Regions from separate parts of the Synechococcus sp. MU1625 genome, predicted to be linked through region 2. Evidence: predicted binding sites of a transcription regulator. Region 2 holds the regulator's gene; each other region holds the start of a gene.
What was found. Region 2 encodes NtcA, which controls nitrogen genes in cyanobacteria. Its sites were predicted from a motif close to GTANCNNNNGNTAC; they were not measured.
Positions count from the first base shown of each region.

Region 1 (4,756 bases), on a different contig from region 2:
GACTCGGAACAGGCTTGCAACGGAGACCCGTGAACTTCAGTGATCTTCGCGTCTCGTGGGATGGTGCTCAAAGGACAGCGTGTAACGGCGGTGGATCAGCGGGATGACTTGACTCGCTGGATGGACGTTCTGCTCCAGCGGGCCGAGGCCACTGGCGCGGAAGGAGAGGTACCAGTTGCCGCGGTGATCCTGGATGGGAACGGGAAAGCCATCGGACATGGACGCAACAGACGCCAGAACCATATGGACCCCCTTGGGCATGCCGAACTGGTGGCGTTACGGCAGGCAGCGGTGGTGCAGGGCGATTGGAGATTCAACGACTGCACCTTGATCGTGACCCTCGAGCCCTGCCCCATGTGTGCGGGAGCCTTGGTGCAGGCCCGAATGGGAGCAGTGGTGTATGCCGCATCGGACCCTAAACGCGGTGGTTTGGGGGGCAGCCTTGACCTCTCCACCCATGCCAGTGCTCACCATCACATGGAGGTGGTGCGCGGTGTGCGGGAGGCTGAGGCGAGAGGGCAGCTGGAGCGCTGGTTCAGGCAGCGGCGGCTTCAGAACCGCTGAAGCGAGGTAGCTCTGTCTCAAACAGGTTGAGGAGACGGTTCACATTTTCTGGGTTGGAGTTGTACCCCATCAGCCCGATTCGCCAGATTTTTCCAGCAAGCGTGCCGAGACCACCGCCCACCTCGATCCCGTGGTTGTTCAGCAGGTGCTGACTGAAGGCCTTTCCATCCACACCTTCAGGGATGCGAACAGTGGTGAGCGTCGGCAGTCGACGGTCGGCCGGAACATGCATAGAAAGCCCGAGACTTTCGAGGCCGCTCCAGAGCAATTCCGCATTGCTACGGTGTCGGGCCCAGGCCTGATCTAGACCTTCCTCAGCCAACAGACGTAAGGCTTCGCGCATGCCGAAATTCATGTTGACCGGCGCCGTGTGGTGGTAGACGCGATCACTGCCCCAGTACTGATTAAGCAGGGACACATCGAGATACCAATTGGGAACCTTGCCCTGACGCGCTGACATCTTGGCTTCGGCGCGAGGGCCCATCGTGAAGGGTCCAAGGCCCGGAGGGCAGCTCAATCCCTTCTGGCTGCAGCTGTAAGAGAGATCAACCTTCCACTCATCGATGTAAAGCGGAACTCCCCCCAAGGACGTGACGGTATCGAGCAGCAGCAAGCAGTCGTGCTTGCGGCAGAGATCGCCAATGCCGTCCATGGGTTGGCAGACACCCGTGGAGGTTTCGGCATGAACCATCGCCAGGATCGCGGGCTTGTGCTCGATCAGGGCCGCTTCGAGTTCATCGAGAGAAAACCAATCTCCCCAGGGCTTCTCAATGGTTTTGACATCAGCGCGGTAACGCCCCGCCATATCTGCCAGACGGAGGCCGAAATATCCCTTCACCGCAACAAGAACGGTGTCTCCAGGTTCCACGGTGTTGGCCAGGGTTGCCTCCATGGCAGCACTCCCGGTACCACTCATTGGCAGCGTGAGTCGGTTGTCCGTCTGCCAGGCGTAGCGCAGAAGTTCCTGCACCTCTCCCATCAGCTCGACGTAAAGAGGATCAAGGTGACCGATGGGAGTTCGCGACAGCGCCTTCAGAACCGTCGGGTGCGCGTTCGAGGGACCTGGTCCCAGAAGCAGGCGATCTGGAGTACTGATCGGTGCAAAAGCTTTGCGATGACGATCGTCAACAGGAAGAAGAGAGTTGGTCGTCGCCAAAGCCCTGATCATTGGTTCGTGGTGATGAGCCTACGCAGTCATGCCCCTCGGAAGAGATGAGAGCTGCACGATTGCAATCTGTTCAAATCTTGCGCTGAACTTTTGCGTTCAACGTTGGCGCACATTGGTTTCAGCAAGGCCTTTGGCCAGGTGATCGAACGGCTGCAGAACAGTGGCGAGCTGCTCGGATGCCGCACCGTTCGCCAGAAGCATCTCCGCCACGACTTCCCCGAGCAAAACAATGCTGCGAACAGTGGGGCCCGTAGGAACGCCAAGGCTCTTGTAGGTGTCGTCCAGCCCGTTGAGAACACGCTCATTGAGAATCGTGCTGTCGCCGGCAACCAGGGCATAGCTGGCGTAGCGCAGGAAGTAATCCATGTCCCGCAGACAGGCAGCGAGCCGACGGGTCGTGTAGGCGTTTCCGCCAGGAAGGAGCAGGTCGGGCTCATCCCGGAACAGCCGCTGGCTGGCCTCACGCACAATTTCGGCGGCGGAACCGTTGATCAGCTCAACAGCCTGAATCCGCAGCGTGGATTCATCCAGATACGCATTGATGCTGTCGATCGCTGGACGATCGAAATAACGACCCAGTTGGTCGTAGCGACCGATCAGACCGCTGATTGCATCGCGCATTTACCTGAATCTCCAGAGGATCCCCCGCGGACGCTAACACCGTTGAAGCGGGCAAATCCTTTGGCAGGCCTGCATTTCGGCCAAGTTGACAGAAACGGTTACGCAGTTGACTCCAGGCAGCTGGAACGTACCTCTTGATACAAAATGGTGACTTGTGGCTCTATACGGTCACATCACTGCACAATTCAGTCGAGCAGTCCTTTCTTATGTCGAAATCCCCCCAGGACGTCCTGCGCCAGATCAAGGACGAAGGCATCGAACTGATCGACCTCAAATTCACCGATTTGCACGGAAAGTGGCAGCACCTAACGGTCTGCACCGATCTACTGGAGGAAGAATCCTTCACTGAGGGCCTGGCCTTTGATGGTTCCTCCATCCGTGGATGGAAGGGCATCCAAGCCTCCGACATGGCCATGGTGCCCGACGCCAACACGGCCTGGGTTGATCCGTTCTATCGGCACAAAACCCTGAGCATGATCTGCTCGATTCAGGAGCCGCGCACCGGTCAGCCCTATGAGCGCTGTCCCCGCGCCCTGGCCCAGCGTGCTTTGAATCACCTCGCCAGCACAGGACTGGCCGACATGGCCTTCTTCGGTCCTGAGCCTGAATTCTTCCTCTTCGACGACGTCCGCTACAACTCGGCCGAAGGTGGATCCTTTTACAGCGTCGACACGATCGAGGCGGGTTGGAACACGGGTCGCATCGAGGAAGGCGGCAACCTCGCCTACAAAATTCAGGTGAAAGAGGGGTACTTCCCCGTTGCTCCCAACGACACAGCCCAGGACATCCGCTCCGAGATGCTTCTGCTGATGGGGCAACTGGGTATCCCCACCGAGAAGCACCACCACGAAGTTGCCGGCGCAGGCCAGCACGAGCTCGGCATGAAATTCGCTGAGCTAATCCAGGCAGCCGACAACGTCATGACGTACAAGTACGTCGTGCGCAACGTGGCCAAGAAGTACGGCAAGACAGCCACCTTCATGCCCAAGCCGGTGTTCAACGACAACGGCACAGGCATGCATGTGCACCAGAGCCTCTGGAAAGGTGGTCAGCCACTCTTCTTCGGCGAAGGCACCTACGCGAACCTGTCGCAGACCGCCCGCTGGTACATCGGCGGCATCCTCAAGCACGCTCCGGCCTTCCTGGCCTTCACCAACCCCACCACCAACAGCTACAAGCGTCTGGTGCCCGGCTTCGAAGCTCCAGTGAACCTTGTGTACTCGGAGGGCAACCGTTCCGCCGCTGTGAGAATTCCTCTCACCGGCCCAAGCCCCAAAGCCAAGCGCCTCGAATTCCGTTCCGGTGATGCCCTAGCCAATCCATATCTGGCCTTCAGCGCCATGATGATGGCTGGCCTGGATGGCATCAAGAACCAGATCGATCCCGGCGACGGCGAAGATCGCGATTTGTTCGAACTTCCTGCTGAAGAGCTTTCGAAGATCGCAACGGTCCCGGCTTCCCTGAATGGTGCCTTGGAAGCTTTGAATGCCGATCGTGGCTTCCTCACCGCTGGCGGAGTGTTCAGCGACGACTTCATCGACAACTGGATTGACCTCAAATACGAAGAGGTTCAGCAGCTGCGTCAGCGTCCTCACCCCCACGAATTCACCATGTACTACGACGCCTGATCAGCACTCGTTGAGACCCACGACCCGCCTCGCAGGAGGCGGGTTTTTTTGTGGACTGCTTGGCACGCGGTTGCGCGTCACATCCGCTGGAATAGGGGTGTTGTCTGAACCCGCGATGGCGTCAACGCCCCTGAGCAAGCTTGCGTACCAAACGCTTCAGCAAGGCAAAAGCATCGCGGGCCTGGCTCACAAAGAGCTGAGCACCAAGCTGATGGAATGGGTGGCTCCCGATGCCGTTCCCAAAACCGAAGCAGTACCCGCCGAGGTGCTCGGAGAACTGCGCCTGGACATGAACAAACTCCAGGAACAGGATTGGCAGGAGGCTCAACAGGGGATCTATCCCGAGCAGTTGCTCTTTGATGCACCTTGGCTCGACTGGGTCAGCCGTTATCCACAGGTGTGGATGGATCTCCCCTCCACCTGGGATCGACGCCGTGAGCGCAACGTTCGCGATATGCCACGGGACACCGAAACAGCGCTTTACCCCGACTACTACCTTCAAAATTTTCACCATCAAACCGATGGATATCTGAGTGATCACTCCGCCGGTCTCTACGACTTACAGGTTGAGATCCTTTTCAACGGCACAGCCGATGCCATGCGTCGACGGGTCCTGGCTCCGCTCAAACGCGGCTTGAAGCATTTCGCTGACCGGGCTCCGGGCTCCCTGAAGATCCTTGATGTGGCCACCGGCACCGGTCGGACGCTGCACCAAATCCGAGCTGCTGTTCCTCACGCGCAACTCATCGGTACCGATCTCTCCGAGTCGTACCTC
Region 1 is NZ_VTLA01000001.1:396,585-401,340, reverse strand. It holds gene FZX13_RS02365 (aminotransferase class V-fold PLP-dependent enzyme) at 1-20, opposite strand, end outside; gene FZX13_RS02360 (nucleoside deaminase) at 61-564, shown strand; gene FZX13_RS02355 (alanine--glyoxylate aminotransferase family protein) at 536-1,732, opposite strand; gene FZX13_RS02350 (allophycocyanin subunit beta) at 1,829-2,353, opposite strand; gene glnA (type I glutamate--ammonia ligase) at 2,560-3,981, shown strand; gene FZX13_RS02340 (class I SAM-dependent methyltransferase) at 4,097-4,756, shown strand, end outside.
Region 1: a site for NtcA is predicted at 2,481-2,494, ahead of glnA (type I glutamate--ammonia ligase). Genes of this name have one in related genera too.

Region 2 (4,756 bases):
GGGCATCAACGTGAACTGGAACGGCCTCGGCTGATCTGAACCCATGAATATCTTCGGCGTCGGTCTCCCCGAAATGGCGGTTATCGGCGCCGTTGCGTTATTGGTTTTCGGTCCGAAGCGCTTGCCAGAGCTTGGTCGCACGTTGGGAAAGACCCTGAAGGGATTCCAATCCGCGTCCAAGGAATTTGAGCGCGAGATCAACAAAGCCATGGCAGATCCGGAGGTGCCAGCGGACGCTGCCAAACCCATCGAAGAACTTCCCCCCGGCGACTGAGTCGCCACAACTGAGTCGCCGCAGTGGTATGACCACCGATCTCAAGCTTGTCGTGGGACTGGGGAACCCCGGCACCAAATACACGGGCACGCGCCACAACATCGGCTTCATGGCTTTGGAGCTTTTTTCGGAGCGTTCCGGATTCAGCTTTCGGCAGCAAGCCAAATTGCATGGCTTGGCGGCCGACACAGGAGTGGGTGATCAGCGTTTGCGCCTCCTCATGCCGCAGACCTACATGAACGACAGCGGTCGTGCCATTCGTGCTGCGCTCGATTGGTTTGGCCTCGAGCCCCATCAACTGCTGGTGTTGGTGGATGACATGGATCTCCCCCTTGGCCGTTTGAGGCTGCGTGCTCAGGGGAGTGCTGGTGGTCACAACGGACTGCGTAGCACCATTCAGCATCTCGGCACCCAGGCGTTCCCCAGGCTGCGGATCGGGATTGGTGCTCCGGCTGAGAACCCTGCCGAGCGTCGTGCCCGAACGGTGTCTCACGTGCTTGGTCCCTTCAGCAAGCTGGAGCAACCCTGTGTGGGCGCTGTCCTAGACGCTGTCCTGGAAGGGATTCATCGTCTTCAATGTCAGAGCTTTGAGCGCGCCGGGACCTGGATCAACGGGTTTCGCTACGACCTGGAGTCCGAAGACTGATGCCGGCTCTTCCGGCGACAACAGCCCATCTACGGGTGCTTCGCCAATGTTTTCAGGCGAAATGTGTTGAGGGTGAGGTCTCTGCCGGAGGCTTTGAGTGGCAGTTTTCCTGGGCTTTTGACCGCGGCGAGCTGATGGTGGAGCCGTCCTTAGGACGTGCCCTGATCGAGGATGCCTTGCGGCGGTTCCTGGTGCGTTCTGATTACAAGCTCGAACCAGGAGGTGACTACACCTTCATGGTCAGGGCCAGGTTTTGAGCACGAAAGTGGGTGCAGGCTCTGGCCATTGCAGGTGGCACCCCAGGTGCTCTTCCAGCATGACTAAGGCGGCAACAGCATCCAGGTCCACCGGTGGAATGCGCAGCCCTTTCGGTAGAACTCGGCGCCAACCCCGAGCCGGCCACAGCGTCCAGTAACGCTGTCTTGCCCGCAGGGTGGTCCCCTGCTCCGGAATCACGGTGAGGCTGCCCAGGCCTTCCAGCCGCTTGATCCACGCTTGGCTTCCTGTTCCGTCGCCAATCAGGATGCGATCTAGAGCTTGGTCTTGATTCCACTGCTCGAGCCAGGGTTCCACGGCCTCTGGGGTCAGAACATGGCCCTCGCTAACAAGACCATGCTGAAGATCGGCCAGCACAAGGCCACATTTGCAGCGGCCTGGATCGAGCACGGCCACCCGCTTCATGGGGATGCCTCAACCGTGACGACCACAGCATCGGAGCTGTAGCTGATCCCTGCGGCAATCACCTTCAAGACCACGCTTTTGCTGGGTCCCTCCATCAATGCCTGGGCCAGTTGGGAGAGTGCTGATCCATCGAATTGCAGTCCTTCCGTCAGGGATCCTCGCCGTTGCACCTCGGCATAGGCGGAGGCCAAGAGAAGGTTCAGCCGCGTTCGAATGCCCTCCGGTGTGCGTTCATCCGTTCGCAGTGTGGTGGTCGCTAGCACGTCACCGCTTTGCGCCACCGGGCGGTTGGGACGCACTTCGGGGAAGGCGTACACCGCCGTTTCACCACGCAGCACATTGGTGGCGGAGCGCAGCGAGATCACCCAGGTGTCCGGCTTGCGGATGATGTTCTGCAAGCGTTCCACGTCGCTGCGGGGAACGCGGATCAACTGTCGTTCGGGTGCTTCACCCGGCCTCACCTTGCCGTAGGCGTTGGCATTGGCCTCTTGAAGCAGCCTGTCGACAGCCTGTTTCGCTTGATCAGGAGCATCGAGACGAACCGTTGCTCTCGCCAAGGTCTGTCCGCTACTGATCACCACCGATCCACGCCTCAGGGCGACCAGGTTGAATTCGAGTTCCTTGAGTTCCTGCTCGCCAGCTCGGATTCGGCTCCGCACGCTTTTCAATTCGGCCTCCGTGCGCTGGATGTCGGCATCGCGGGAGGCGATGTCCCGGCTCAGACGCTCACGTTCTGCTTCGAGTTGGGCGCGTTCGTTCTGCAGGGGAGCCAGTTCACGGCGCAGGGTGTCAGCCCGTTGCTGTGACTGCTTGAGTTCAGCAGCGATCCGGTTGGCTTCTGTTCGGGTCTCTTCCCGTTCCCGTTCGGCTGCATCGAGCTGCCGCCGGCTGTCCTGGAGCCGGTCTTGCAGAGCATCCAGTTCAAACAGGCCCACCCGCAGCTGGCGGCTCACCAGCAGCAGCAGGCCGAGCGACAGTGCGCTGATCAGGCTGCCGGTTAGCACCGTGATCAGAACGGCGGTCCGTCGCGGGCGCATCTTGAACAGACTCAGGCGGGCCTTGCCGACACGACTTCCCAGCCGGTCACCCAGGGTCGACAGAACGCCCCCGAGCACCAGCAGAACCAGGATCAGTGCCCAGCCACTCATGGCCGCACCTGTGGGTTGACGTGCTGCCTAGCTGAATCGTTTGGCCAGAGCGATTGGATCCAGAACGGTGATTTTTTTGCGGTCAATCTGAACCAGACCGGATTGACGCAAGTCTCCCAGCAGACGCGTGATTGTCACGCGCGTTGAGCCAATCGCTTCGGCGATGGCCTGATGGGACAGGCGCAGGTCGATGGTGATTCCCAGTTCATCCGCGACGCCGAAATCCCTGCACAGCACCAACAGAAAGCTCACCAGTCGGGATGACATGTCCCTGTGGGTCAGCGTTTCGATCATCGTTTCGGTCTGAAGAATCCGACTGGAAAGGCCCTGCAGCAAGCGCAGGCCAACGCTGGTATCCGCTTCGATCGCCGCCTTCACGGATGTCGCAGGCGCCGTCACCATCTCGACTCTGGTGAAGGCTACGGCGTGGTAGAAGCGATCAGACCGTTGACCGGTCAGCAACGAAAGCACCCCAAAGAGGCTGTTCTCGCGGAGCAAGGCCACTGTGATCTCTTCCCCTGACTCGTAGACGCGGGAGAGACGGACCGCTCCGCGGCGGATCAGATAGACCCGTTCAGCAGGATCTCCAGGGAAAAAGATGGTCTTGTTGCGGTCCACCAGTTCACTGCTGGCGCCGTCCAGATCCCGGATGATTTCCAGGAGGGAGCGGTTGGCCGGTTCTGTGCTGGGGGTTGGAGCCACCATCTGCGGGGCGTATCGGCTGAAACCTCGGCTACTGGTCATGACAACCCCCTGGTGAGGCGAAGCTACGGAGCCAACGGTGGCCGCCGTGTAGCGGTTATTACGTAACTCTGCTGTGCTCGTTCATCGCTTGGCGTTGCGCCTGCATTAGGGATGTCAATCCAGGCTCAGCCAGATCCAGTAATTCATTGAGCTGGCTGCGGCTGAAGGGCGCTCCCTCCGCAGTTCCCTGGATCTCCAACAGGCGACCATCGCCAGCCTGCACAACATTCAGGTCCACCTCAGCTCTGCTGTCTTCGCTGTAGTCCAGATCCAGCAAGGCCTGGCCACCCACCAGGCCGACGGACACGGCCGCTACCTGGTCGATCAGTGGCGATTGCTCCAGAATCCCCTTTTCCACGAGTGAAAGGCAGGCTTGCTCAAGGCCGAGCCAAGCTCCCGTGATGGATGCAGTCCGTGTTCCGGCGTCGGCCTGGATCACATCGCAGTCGATCAGCAAGGTGCGCTCGCCCAGACGCTTCATGTCGATCACAGCGCGAAGGCTTCGGCCGATCAAGCGTTGAATCTCCTGCGTGCGGCCCGACAATTTCATGAGCTCCCGTGATTGCCTCTGCGGCGTGGATCCCGGCAGCAGCCGGTATTCGGCGCTGACCCATCCCAACCCTTCCCCCTTCCGCCAGCGGGGAACCTTGTCCTCCAGGCAGACGCTGCACAGAACAGCGGTTCGGCCGGTGTGAACCACAAGGGAGCTCAAGGCAAAACCCATGGGATTCCAGGTCACCGAGAACGGCCGTAATTGCTCAGGGCGACGGCCATCGGTGCGGCTTCCAGCGGTTTGGCTCATCGGTGGTGTGCAGTTCTTCAAGCCTCGCAGGCGGTTGGTTCTCGCCCGTCCAAACACCATGGGTGGTGTCAATGGACTTGTGGAATGTCATCTCGCCGCTACATTCAAGGTCTTGCCGGGATTGCCCGGACGGATGTTGCCGTGATGACCACAAGCCTTGCCGACCCACAAGCGTTCCAGAACTCTCTGGATCGGGATCAGCAGGCTTTGCAGCGGGCAGGACTCAGGCCCCTCCCACCTGTTGCAGATCCTCCACCCCTATATCTGGTGGCGCCCGAAGGGCAGCTCCAGGTTCACACAGCGCCCTATCGCGGCAGTTTCGCCAGTGTTCTCAGTCAGGCGATGCGTTCCGCTGGCCTGGGCAGTCGTGTTCTGATCAGTCAGTTCCTCAAAGGGGGCGTGCAGCAGGGGCCCGCAGGTCGCGTCCAACTTTGTGGAGGCCTGGTTTGGCTGCGTCCTGA
Region 2 is NZ_VTLA01000003.1:168,553-173,308, forward strand. It holds gene psbH (photosystem II reaction center phosphoprotein PsbH) at 1-34, shown strand, start outside; gene FZX13_RS07990 (TatA/E family twin arginine-targeting protein translocase) at 44-274, shown strand; gene pth (aminoacyl-tRNA hydrolase) at 303-920, shown strand; gene FZX13_RS08000 (DUF3146 family protein) at 920-1,177, shown strand; gene FZX13_RS08005 (resolvase) at 1,161-1,601, opposite strand; gene FZX13_RS08010 (DUF3084 domain-containing protein) at 1,598-2,749, opposite strand; gene ntcA (global nitrogen regulator NtcA) at 2,777-3,493, opposite strand; gene rph (ribonuclease PH) at 3,552-4,295, opposite strand; gene FZX13_RS08025 (cob(I)yrinic acid a,c-diamide adenosyltransferase) at 4,440-4,756, shown strand, end outside.

Region 3 (4,756 bases), on a different contig from region 2:
CTGAATGTTTGTTAGTGGTGTGTCTGCATACTTGAAATAGTCAAGGTCGATGAGCGGGTCGACATTGCAGGCTTTGCCTCTGTTGATTGCCTGAGCGATACGCTCAATTCCATTGTCGGCTGAGAGCGCTCTCCCGAATTTGTCGGCGCCGTAGAAGCTATGCAGCAACCCAGTTTCCAAGATGCTGATTGCTCCAATAAAGCCAAGGGTTGCTCCCTCTGAGCGGCTTGAGGAAGCCATGAATGCTGTGACTTCCAATTCTCCGATGGGGTTGGTGTCATACCCAGCAATCAGATGGATCCAGTCGTGATGCGCGAGTGCTGCATTACCGGCACCGAGTTCACCGGGAAGTTTGAATCCTCTTGATTGGTAAAACTCCCAGAGACTGCGTCCAAGGCTGCCCTGGGAACAGTTTTTGAGGTTGTCCCAGCGTGCAAACTCATCAGGATCAGCCGTGACACATACGCCATAGGCGTGATCACCGTATTTTTTCAAGAGATCCTGAAAGACAGGATCGCTTTGATCATCGCCTTCTCCGATCCAGTTGCAGCGGTAAAAATCTGTTGTTGCCTGGGTGATGGCGTTGTGTGCCAATTCCCTGGCGAGGTTCAGGATCTCGCTGTTGATGTTCAGTGCGTTGGCCCAATGATCAATGTCCCTACTCAACGTCTCCGGGATCGGATTGCAAAGCATTTCGAAGGCGATCAGCAGTTCCAGCAGCTCTTGGCGCTCCGATGCTTGCGTCAACGTCTCTGCCAACGTTTCAACCTCAATTCCGGGATGGCCGGAGAAGTCAATCTCAGCGTCAAGCAGCTTCAGGAAAAGGGTGTGGGCAAGGTCCTGTTGAAAAGACGTGTACCAGTGGCCTTCAACTCTGTGGACTTGCACCAGTGCTGATGCCAGGAGATTGGCTTGTTCGTGCGAATTATGAATTAGGAACATCGTTCCAGCACGCCTTGACGAAACCAATGCTTAGCGATGGATCGCCACTTCTGAGCGGTCTTGTCCGATGATTGAGATGAAATTGGGGTGATTGCATGCCTGTGGAATTTGGGGTCGTCTGCATCGGTGCAGGCATCGCGATCGGTATCTCCTTGGGTGTGGCGGTTTGGTTTGAACGTTGGAAAGCCAAGCAGCCTGATCCCACGACGAAACAGCCATAAAAAAAGCCCCGCCTAGGCGGGACTTGAGCGAGCGTTTTGTGCTGTTGTCAGCGAGCGACTTTCTGACCGCGATAAACGAGAACAGAACGCTGGTTGCTGGACGCAGCAGCATTGTTCTTGATGTACTTCTGGCCGCGATAGGTCAGGGTCATGATGGGTTCCTCGAAGCAAGCTCAGGTCCCCGTTCCATGGCCTGAATCGAACTGCGCCTCGCCTAAGGCGGGGTGAACGTAGTTGCGTAGCTGTTGCTACATAACCTTTATAGAGGCGCTATCAACCCACGTGTCGTTCGTGCTGTTACACAGCTGCAATTTTGTTTAGCCCAGGCCTGAATACCCCCGCTTGGATGCATTCAAGCGGTTTTCATTCAATTGATTCCGCGCCCGTTTGGCGGTGTATGCACCGGGCGAGGTTTGAGTTGCGGCGTTTTTTGAGCCGCCTTGGTGATGGCCTGCAACAGAGTGGGGTAGGCAGTGGTTTGCGTCATCTCAGCGTTTCAGGAATTGATTTCATCTTGTCGCTGCTTGGAGTGACGGAATGATGGATCGGCTACCGATCTGGCGGTTCAAGCTCTGACGGTTTGTTCTGGACTCAAAGCTTCCATTAACTTGTTGTCATTGTGAACAGTTCGCACGCAATCAAGTGTTCTTTGATGCTTACTTAGTGTGAAGCTGCTAGCGCCTTAAGCCTCCGTTCGTACCGTGTAGGCACATTGTTTTAGATGTCATGAAAAGCTCTCAGAGCAAAGATGATTGGGTGAAGGCACAGCAACACAAGCTTCATAAGCCCATTGATGTGGACACATTGATGTGGGTGCGAAACCGCTTAATGCGCTTGGAAGTGGAGGCGCGTTGGGCCGACCGCATTTGTGTGTTTGAGGAGTTCTTTCCTAACGACGCGATCATTCCGCGCATTTGACCGAATTCTGTTGTTGACTTTTTTTGGCCAAAAGGGAGGTGTGGCAAAAACCTGCAGCAGTCATCATCTGGCCTGTGTATGGGATTAACAGGGCATATCGGTGTGTCTTGTTGACGCGGATCGCAACCGTCTCTTCCGCAACCGCCTCTCCGCCCGAGGAATTCTCCCGTTTGAGGTGGTTCCAGCCGAGGCTGCAGCGAAAGCCACGCGCCATGCCTACGTGATCATCACGGAGGGTCAAGTCAGAAGCCATGAAGATGAACTCAAAAATCTCTCTGCAGGTGCCGTCGAGTTCACGGTTGAACTCTCCTCAATGCTGGGGCAGATGGGCACCATGCATACCGCGTTGTTGGTGAAGGTGGATCGTCGTCAACAACGGCTTGCTCAGGATGCGAGCCAAATCTTGGATGGTTTTGGGTCGATGTGATGCAGGCAGAGATCCCCCTGTTGGCTGCGTTTGAAAAAGCAGAGGTGGAGGGTCGGCCTATGGCCAGGCGGCTGTTCAGATCCGTGAACGCTTGTATGGCGATCACCCACGGCGTCGGTTGCCGATCGAACAGACAGGCCAATCGGTTGCCGCAATCATTGCTCCAATTGGATGTTTGGTGATGGGCCGTAGTTCCTGGGTGAAAAATCCGACCCGTTGTTCAGCAGCTTCAACCTGGCAGTCCAATGATTTGTCTGCCTCTTCAGCGCAACCTGCGGTGAAGTCCTCCCGATCTGCTGCCGTGCTCAACGCGAGCTCCTCTGGTGAAAACGCATGATCGAAACCGTTGTGATGCTTGCGATCGGCTTGTCCATGGCCGGCGTTGTTCTGGGAACTCTCACCACTGACCAGTCGGTTTAAGTTCAGACGTCGTCGCTGCTTTTGATGCCAGGTCTTTTCGCCTTCATGCTCGGGCAGCTGGAGATCAGCAATCTCACCGCTGTCTTTCTGGCTTTGGTGGCGTTGGTGTTTGTGGGTAGCTTCGCTGTGGTGTCGTTGCAGACCGGCGAGCTGATCAAACCTCCTAAAAATGATTGAGTCGCTCTTGGTCAACGGTCAGCAGGTCCTGCTGAAGGTGCCCAGCGACCGTGTTGTTGCTGAGCGGGTGGTGCGTCACATTCAACGGCGTATTCATGAGGACGACTGGAGGCCCTACACCTGCAAAGCCGATGCACTGCGGGCATGGGTCCGCTTGGGAGGCATCCGAGTGCAGGTTCTGCACGCCTTGAAATTGGTCTGATGACGAGCTGAATTTCAGAACGATCCCAGCAACTGAGTCATCGCTGCCGCTGCACCGATCCCCCCGAAGAACAACACCATGGGAAGAAGAACAGGCCAGCGTGCGCTTGTGTCGGGATTCATCGGATGGTTTTGAACATTCGAGACAACGCTATTGAGCCGTTCTGCTCAGTGGCGATGGCGACCGTTGCCGGCCTCAGAGCTCCATGATGCGGAGACGGTTCATTCGATCTCTGAAGGTTCGATGCCTGAGCAATCCATGGTCACGCAGGCTGAGTCCTCCCATGTCGTGGTGATCGGTGCTGGCTGGGCGGGCTGGGGTGCTGCGAAAGCCCTCTGTGAAGCAGGCATGCGGGTCACCCTGATCGATGGGATGGCGGATCCAACAGGTCGTACGCCAACGCGCACCGCAACTGGCAACCCTTTTGAAGCCGGTACCCGTGGTTTCTGGAGGGATTACCCCAACATCAATGCGCTGACCCATGAGCTCGAGCTCGAGCATGTGTTTACCGACTTCACGACCAGTGCCTTCTGGTCTCCCGATGGTTTGGAGGCCACCGCACCGGTGTTTGGTGATGGGTTGCAGCTCCCCAGTCCTTTGGGGCAGGCCATGGCCACGGTTAAGAACTTCAAGCGCCTTCCAGTTGCCGATCGATTGAGTATCGCCGGGCTTCTGGTGGCGATGCTTGATCTCAATCGCAGTGAGGAAACATTCCGGCGTTATGACGCCATCGATGCGCTGACGCTGTTCCGCCAACTGAAGATCAGTGAGCGGATGATCAATGAGTTTTTGCGTCCGATTCTTCTGGTGGGGCTGTTCAAGCCACCCGAAGACTTATCCGCTGCCGTCACCATGGAGCTGCTCTATTACTACGCCTTGGCGCATCAGGACTCCTTCGATGTGCGCTGGATTCGTTCTGGGACCATCGCAGAGCGGTTGATCGCTCCATTGGCGGAACGCTTGCTTGACCGTTGTCAGCTCACAGTTCAGGCAGGCACGCTGGCAACTTGTCTCAATCTCGATCACCAGGCAGCCGCGATCCAGTCTGTGGAGGTCCGTTCGCCCGCAACGGGACGAACAAGTGTGATCGACGATGTCGATGCGGTTGTTCTGGCGGTGGGTTCCAAGGGCATGAATGCTCTGATGGAGCAGTCGCCTTGCTGTGCAGGAGCCCTACCGGAGCTGGTGGCTGCCGGCACATTGGGCGCGATTGATGTGGTGTCGGTGCGGTTGTGGCTGGATCGCTATGTCGCAGTCGACGATCCCGCCAATGTCTTCTCGCGCTTTGCGCCATTGCAGGGTTCGGGTGCCACCTTCTTCATGCTCGACCAGCTGCAGAAAGGGGATGAAACGGATCTCTGGGGCGGTCGCGCTCCTCAGGGGTCCGTCGTTGCCAGCGACTTCTATAACGCCACAGCGATTGCGGCTCTGAGTGATCAAGAGATCGTT
Region 3 is NZ_VTLA01000001.1:302,262-307,017, forward strand. It holds gene FZX13_RS01815 (hypothetical protein) at 1-759, opposite strand, end outside; gene FZX13_RS12880 (hypothetical protein) at 1,038-1,163, shown strand; gene FZX13_RS01820 (DUF4278 domain-containing protein) at 1,211-1,315, opposite strand; gene FZX13_RS01825 (hypothetical protein) at 1,890-2,081, shown strand; gene FZX13_RS01830 (hypothetical protein) at 2,182-2,508, shown strand; gene FZX13_RS01835 (hypothetical protein) at 2,953-3,105, shown strand; gene FZX13_RS01840 (hypothetical protein) at 3,098-3,307, shown strand; gene FZX13_RS01845 (FAD-dependent oxidoreductase) at 3,551-4,756, shown strand, end outside.
Region 3: a site for NtcA is predicted at 1,402-1,415, ahead of FZX13_RS01820 (DUF4278 domain-containing protein). Genes of this name have one in related genera too.

Region 4 (4,756 bases), on a different contig from region 2:
CGGCGCCGGTCCATGTGCGGTTGGATCAGTCGCTGGAGGAGTGCCTGCAGCTGTTGTCTTCCGATGATGACCCCTTCTGCCGTTGGGATGCGGCTCAGCGTTTGGCACGTCAGGTGCTTCTGGCACGGGCTGAAAACCAGCCGAAACGTGCCGTGGAGGAGGCTCTGATTCAGGCTCTGGATCAGAGGATCTCCGCTTACGACGGTGGTGATGGCATGGACCTGGCGGCGCTGCTTGCACTTCCAGGAATGGCAGAACTGGAGGCATTGCAATCGCCAGTGGATCCTCTTTCGCTGGATCAGGCGTTCCGGGAGTGGACCCAGGAGATGGGTGTTCGATTGCAGTCGTCCCTGCGACGACTCCTGGACTTGGCGCGGGCTGACTGGGCCATGGCTTGGCCAGCCGGTCAGGGCGGCCGTGCACTGACGGCTTTGGCTTGGCGCTGGCTTGCAGCTGCTGGGGACGCAATGGTTCAGGCTGAGGCACTGGCGGCGGTCTCCGGGCCTTCGATGACCCTCGCGCGGGGAGCACTGCGCGCGTTGCTTCCGCTCGACAGTGCTGAGCGTGAGCAGGCGATGGCCTTGTTTTACGACCGTTGGAAGGACAAACCCGTGATCCTTGACGCTTGGTTTGCGATGGAAGCGTCGGCCCCCAGGTCGAATGCTCTGGAGCGGGTTCAGCAGCTTTTGGAGCACCCACGCTTCGATCCGCTCGCTCCCAATTCCTTGCGCGCCGTCCTGGGCGGATTCACGGCCAATGTGCAGGCATTTCATGCCGCCGATGGCAGTGGCTATCGGTTCATGGCTGAGCAAATCGCAGCGGTTGATTCCCGGAATCCGATCACAGCTTCACGGATGGCCAAGGTGTTCAGCCGCTGCAACAGTTACGGATCCGACCGCCAGAAGGTGATGCGTCAGGCCATCGAACAGCTGGCGTCAGAGCCCCTATCTGCAAACACGGCCGAGGTTGTTCAGTTGCTCATGACGTGATCACCACAAGCACGATGATCGCCAGCAGCAGGATGACCAGCCAGAACTTTCTGTTGCTGCGCCGACTGCTCAGCGGCGTTGGGCGCGTGGGTCGGCTCCCTGCCGCAAGACCGCAGTTCTGACAGACCAGCCGTCCGGCCATGGATCGATCGGCACGAAACCGACGGCTTCCGCAGTTTTGGCAGATGGTGACGGCCAAGGTCTCTCAATCATCGTTCCACCAGCTTGCCTGGCATCAGTTAGTCCCGTTCCCAGCCTTCGCAGCCTGCTTTGGAGCGCTGGCGCTTCGTGCGTCGATAGCTCTCGTTCTGTTGGGCAAGAGCTTCGCTCGCAACAGCAACAGCTTTGCTGTCACTGCTTTCAGCGATGATCGCTCGATTGATTGCCATGGCGTTGCCCAGGCGATTCAGCACCTGATCCATCAGCTGGCACTCATCGAATGCGGCGCGTCCCGCGGCCGGTACTCCAAGCAGCAGCAAGGCCAAACACGGAGCAAGCAAGCCTTTCATTGATCAGCTCAGGGGCTGTAAGTGATGGTGCACTGATAGCGGCTGCTGAATCCCACATCAATGCTTTTGCAGGTTGTGTCGGTGATCGTTGCCCCTTTTGGGACCACGCGCATGGCCTCTGCGGTGGCGAACTGCTCTGAGGGGCCCTGGGCTGTGGCCCGATTCCCGCCTGCGAGAGCCGTGGAGCCCCAAAGGATTGTGGCCATCAACAGAGCCGTATGTCGCATGACGGGAGTCAGAAGTAGTGATGTCTTCGGTTTAGACAAAACGCGTTTGTGCGACAGCTGTGGTGGCATTAGCAACGGCCACGGCACCAGCGCTGACCCTGATGTCTCGGTTCAGTTTTGGATTCCGTGTCTTGATTCGCTTCGGGGACTGGCGGTGGGGGCAGAAGCGCTGCTGGCTGGATGGGAAGACGTCGCGATCCCCATGCCGCGTCAAAGGGAACCACCACGAGGGGAATCGGTTCCGCACTCCGCACCGGCAAGACCAATGCCCATGACGCGACAAGGGCTGTGATCAGAAATCTCATCCCGCCATTTTTGCTGATGCTTGATCTTCTTGCCGTAGTTTCTGCTGCCCCATCAGGGCTGAGGCCGGCGGCGACAGGGCAGGGGTGGAACCTGAGCCTGTTCAGGCCTTGGAATAGGAGACGCCGCGATAAGTCAGAACAACGGAATTGCGAACCAAATTGCCTTGATCGGCTCGATAGGATTTACCCATGTATTTGAGTTGGATTGTTGGCCTGGTAGTTGCTTTCTCTGACTTTGCATATTTGTTGCCCAAGAAGGTGAGTTCCATGGCTTGATAGGGAGTGAATAAAAATGTTTTCAAGTTCTACATCGTTGCTGTAGGCCCGCAAGGTTCCACTGGATACTTCGTTCTTTAGCCATTGTTAAAATGGCCTCGGCTTGATACAGGCGCCGTCGTCTGGCCTTGGCCTGACAGGGGAAAGGGGTTATTGCTTGTTATCGACTGTCGTCTCAGTTGTCGTGAAAAGCGCGAGGTATTGGCGATTATTTCTCTTTGCTGCACCGTTGGCATGCAGAAATTCTGTCTTTGTGATGCTCTGGCAATGTTAACCGAAAAGGGTCAACATCAAATTCATAACCACATGTGCATCTTGCGTGAAATCTCAGCTTTTTTGATTTTGTGAGTCGTTTTAAGAGGGTGATCTCTCCATAGATTTGCTCTGGCTTGAACCGATCAAGCTTGATACGTTCTTCGGGTGCATTTTTGATTCGTGCCTTATGCAGTGCGTTGCGCACTGAGTTTTCGCTGCCTTTGCCAAGGATCTTGGGGATCTGGAGAATCGATCGACCTTCCTTCAGATACAGACGCTTGATCTCCTCGATCTCTGCACTGGTGAAGCCAGACTTTTTGCCCACCTGCTTTCTCCCTTTATTTTGATTCTCTCAGGGCGTGTGCAAGGCAAGGTCTGATGGAACCCTTCCGCTCAATCTGACGCCTTGCCAATGAGAGGTCTGGGAGTCAGACCAGCAGGATTCACTGAAGGCGAGTTAAGCCACAACATGGCTGCGGCTCATATGGTCGCTGCTTTCGCCTCATCGGAACAGCATTGAACCGATAGCCGGGTGATGGTGTTGTTGGAGGGTCCACACCTCCATCCATTGGCCCCTGCATGGTCATTGGGCGCTGAGTGTCAGCGATCTTTCCCACGCCGACACCGCATGCACAGCCTGGCTCCTCTTTTGAAGGGGAGGAGTCAGATCAGCGTTTCTCACTGGTGCTGAGCAACTCCGCCAGCCTGTTTAAAGCATTTGGGCTCACTAGCCAACCTTTACCGACCAGCTACGGGCAGTCGTAACCGGAAGCATTAAGCGTTGAAATAAACATCAGCTCTTCAGTTGAGGTCTTCAAAATCGACCCAATGAATGCAATCGACAGGACAGGTGTCAATCGCTTCCTGGATTCGATCAATTGAATCACCGTCTTGGCGAATCGCACGACAGCGACCTGTTTCTGGAACCATCACAAAAGTATTGGACGCTACATGTGCGCAATAACGGCAGCCAATGCAGTCAACTTCCTCAACCCAAACTGCTTTGTCGCGAAGTCCTCCGCCTAAAGATGGTTCGGATCCCGTACGAAGCTGCCCAGGATGTGATGAAAAAGCTGCATCAACCGGATTCCTTTCTATGTACATCTGTATCAAGCTTCCATAAAAATTTCAGCGAATCGTAAACATCTGGCTGAAGATTAAAAGCACCAAGTAAAGGCTTCCAGCGCCACCAACAATTAAGAAAAGAAGCCAAAGCTTGAGAAGACGACCCTTTGGCTTTTCGTAAATCAGACGGGATACCGTCATTGGACGACTAATTTTATTGAAAGCATCTATAGACAACATCAACCCATCACGAATCAAGCGCTCGCGCCAACTCTCTCCATAGCGGGGAAGGCGCTGATAGATGGGCATCTCACCCTGAGGACGGCCTGGCAAGCTTCGATTAACTTGTTCAGGTATCTCATCATTGCCAAATCTCTCAAAATACTCAGGAGAGGCAAGAACAGCATCAACAAATCCTGAAAATCCCTGCTCAGCAATAACAATAGACCAAGACCTCTTTTCGTCTGAGCCATAAACAGGACGGCCCAAAACTCGCCCTACAACCTGCTCGACAATTCGCTCATTATTGTTGCATGCAACATATCCATTGTAAAAACGCTCTGAGAGGAGCAAGCCCCTTACGAAATCCCTTACTGTGATGCTTCCAGACTTAAATTGCGATTCCAGAAAAGGATCGCGATCAAAAGACATCGCATGAAAAAAAATCTGGCGGTAGCACTTCCCGATTATTTCAGATGCTAATTCTGCCGATAGATCTGATCGACGCTTAGGTAAGCGACCTGATATAGCGTCAACCCGGGAGTTTTGGCTTGATAGATTGAATCGTAAACGAGCCCTGGAAGAAAGGGAGGCCAATTAACCTGGAAATTCTTTAATGTAAGAATTGCATCCAAAGAATAAGAGGCAAGACAATAAGTGACAGCAAAATGAAGGATCAAAACATTTGCCCTGCAAAAAAGAGTCTAAACTTTGACCATTTGATACTTGCCCATAGTGCGTTTTGAAATCCTAAAACGCTTTTATCGTGCAGTATTGCAATTGTATTTGCTTGAATGAAACGTGGCTCTAAGTGGATTTGAAATTGCCATGGGTGGTATTGCTTCGATCCCTGTGGTCGGCGGACTGGTCTTGCTGGGTTATAAATCATTTGGTGAAAGCGCTCTGGATAC
Region 4 is NZ_VTLA01000001.1:26,759-31,514, forward strand. It holds gene pepN (aminopeptidase N) at 1-989, shown strand, start outside; gene FZX13_RS00165 (TFIIB-type zinc finger domain-containing protein) at 979-1,188, opposite strand; gene FZX13_RS00170 (hypothetical protein) at 1,229-1,498, opposite strand; gene FZX13_RS00175 (hypothetical protein) at 1,507-1,704, opposite strand; gene FZX13_RS00180 (hypothetical protein) at 1,724-2,017, shown strand; gene FZX13_RS00185 (DUF4278 domain-containing protein) at 2,132-2,299, opposite strand; gene FZX13_RS00190 (hypothetical protein) at 2,515-2,886, opposite strand; gene FZX13_RS00195 (ferredoxin) at 3,363-3,665, opposite strand; gene FZX13_RS00200 (phycobilisome rod-core linker polypeptide) at 3,690-4,277, opposite strand; gene FZX13_RS00205 (hypothetical protein) at 4,647-4,756, shown strand, end outside.
Region 4: a site for NtcA is predicted at 2,362-2,375, ahead of FZX13_RS00185 (DUF4278 domain-containing protein). Genes of this name have one in related genera too.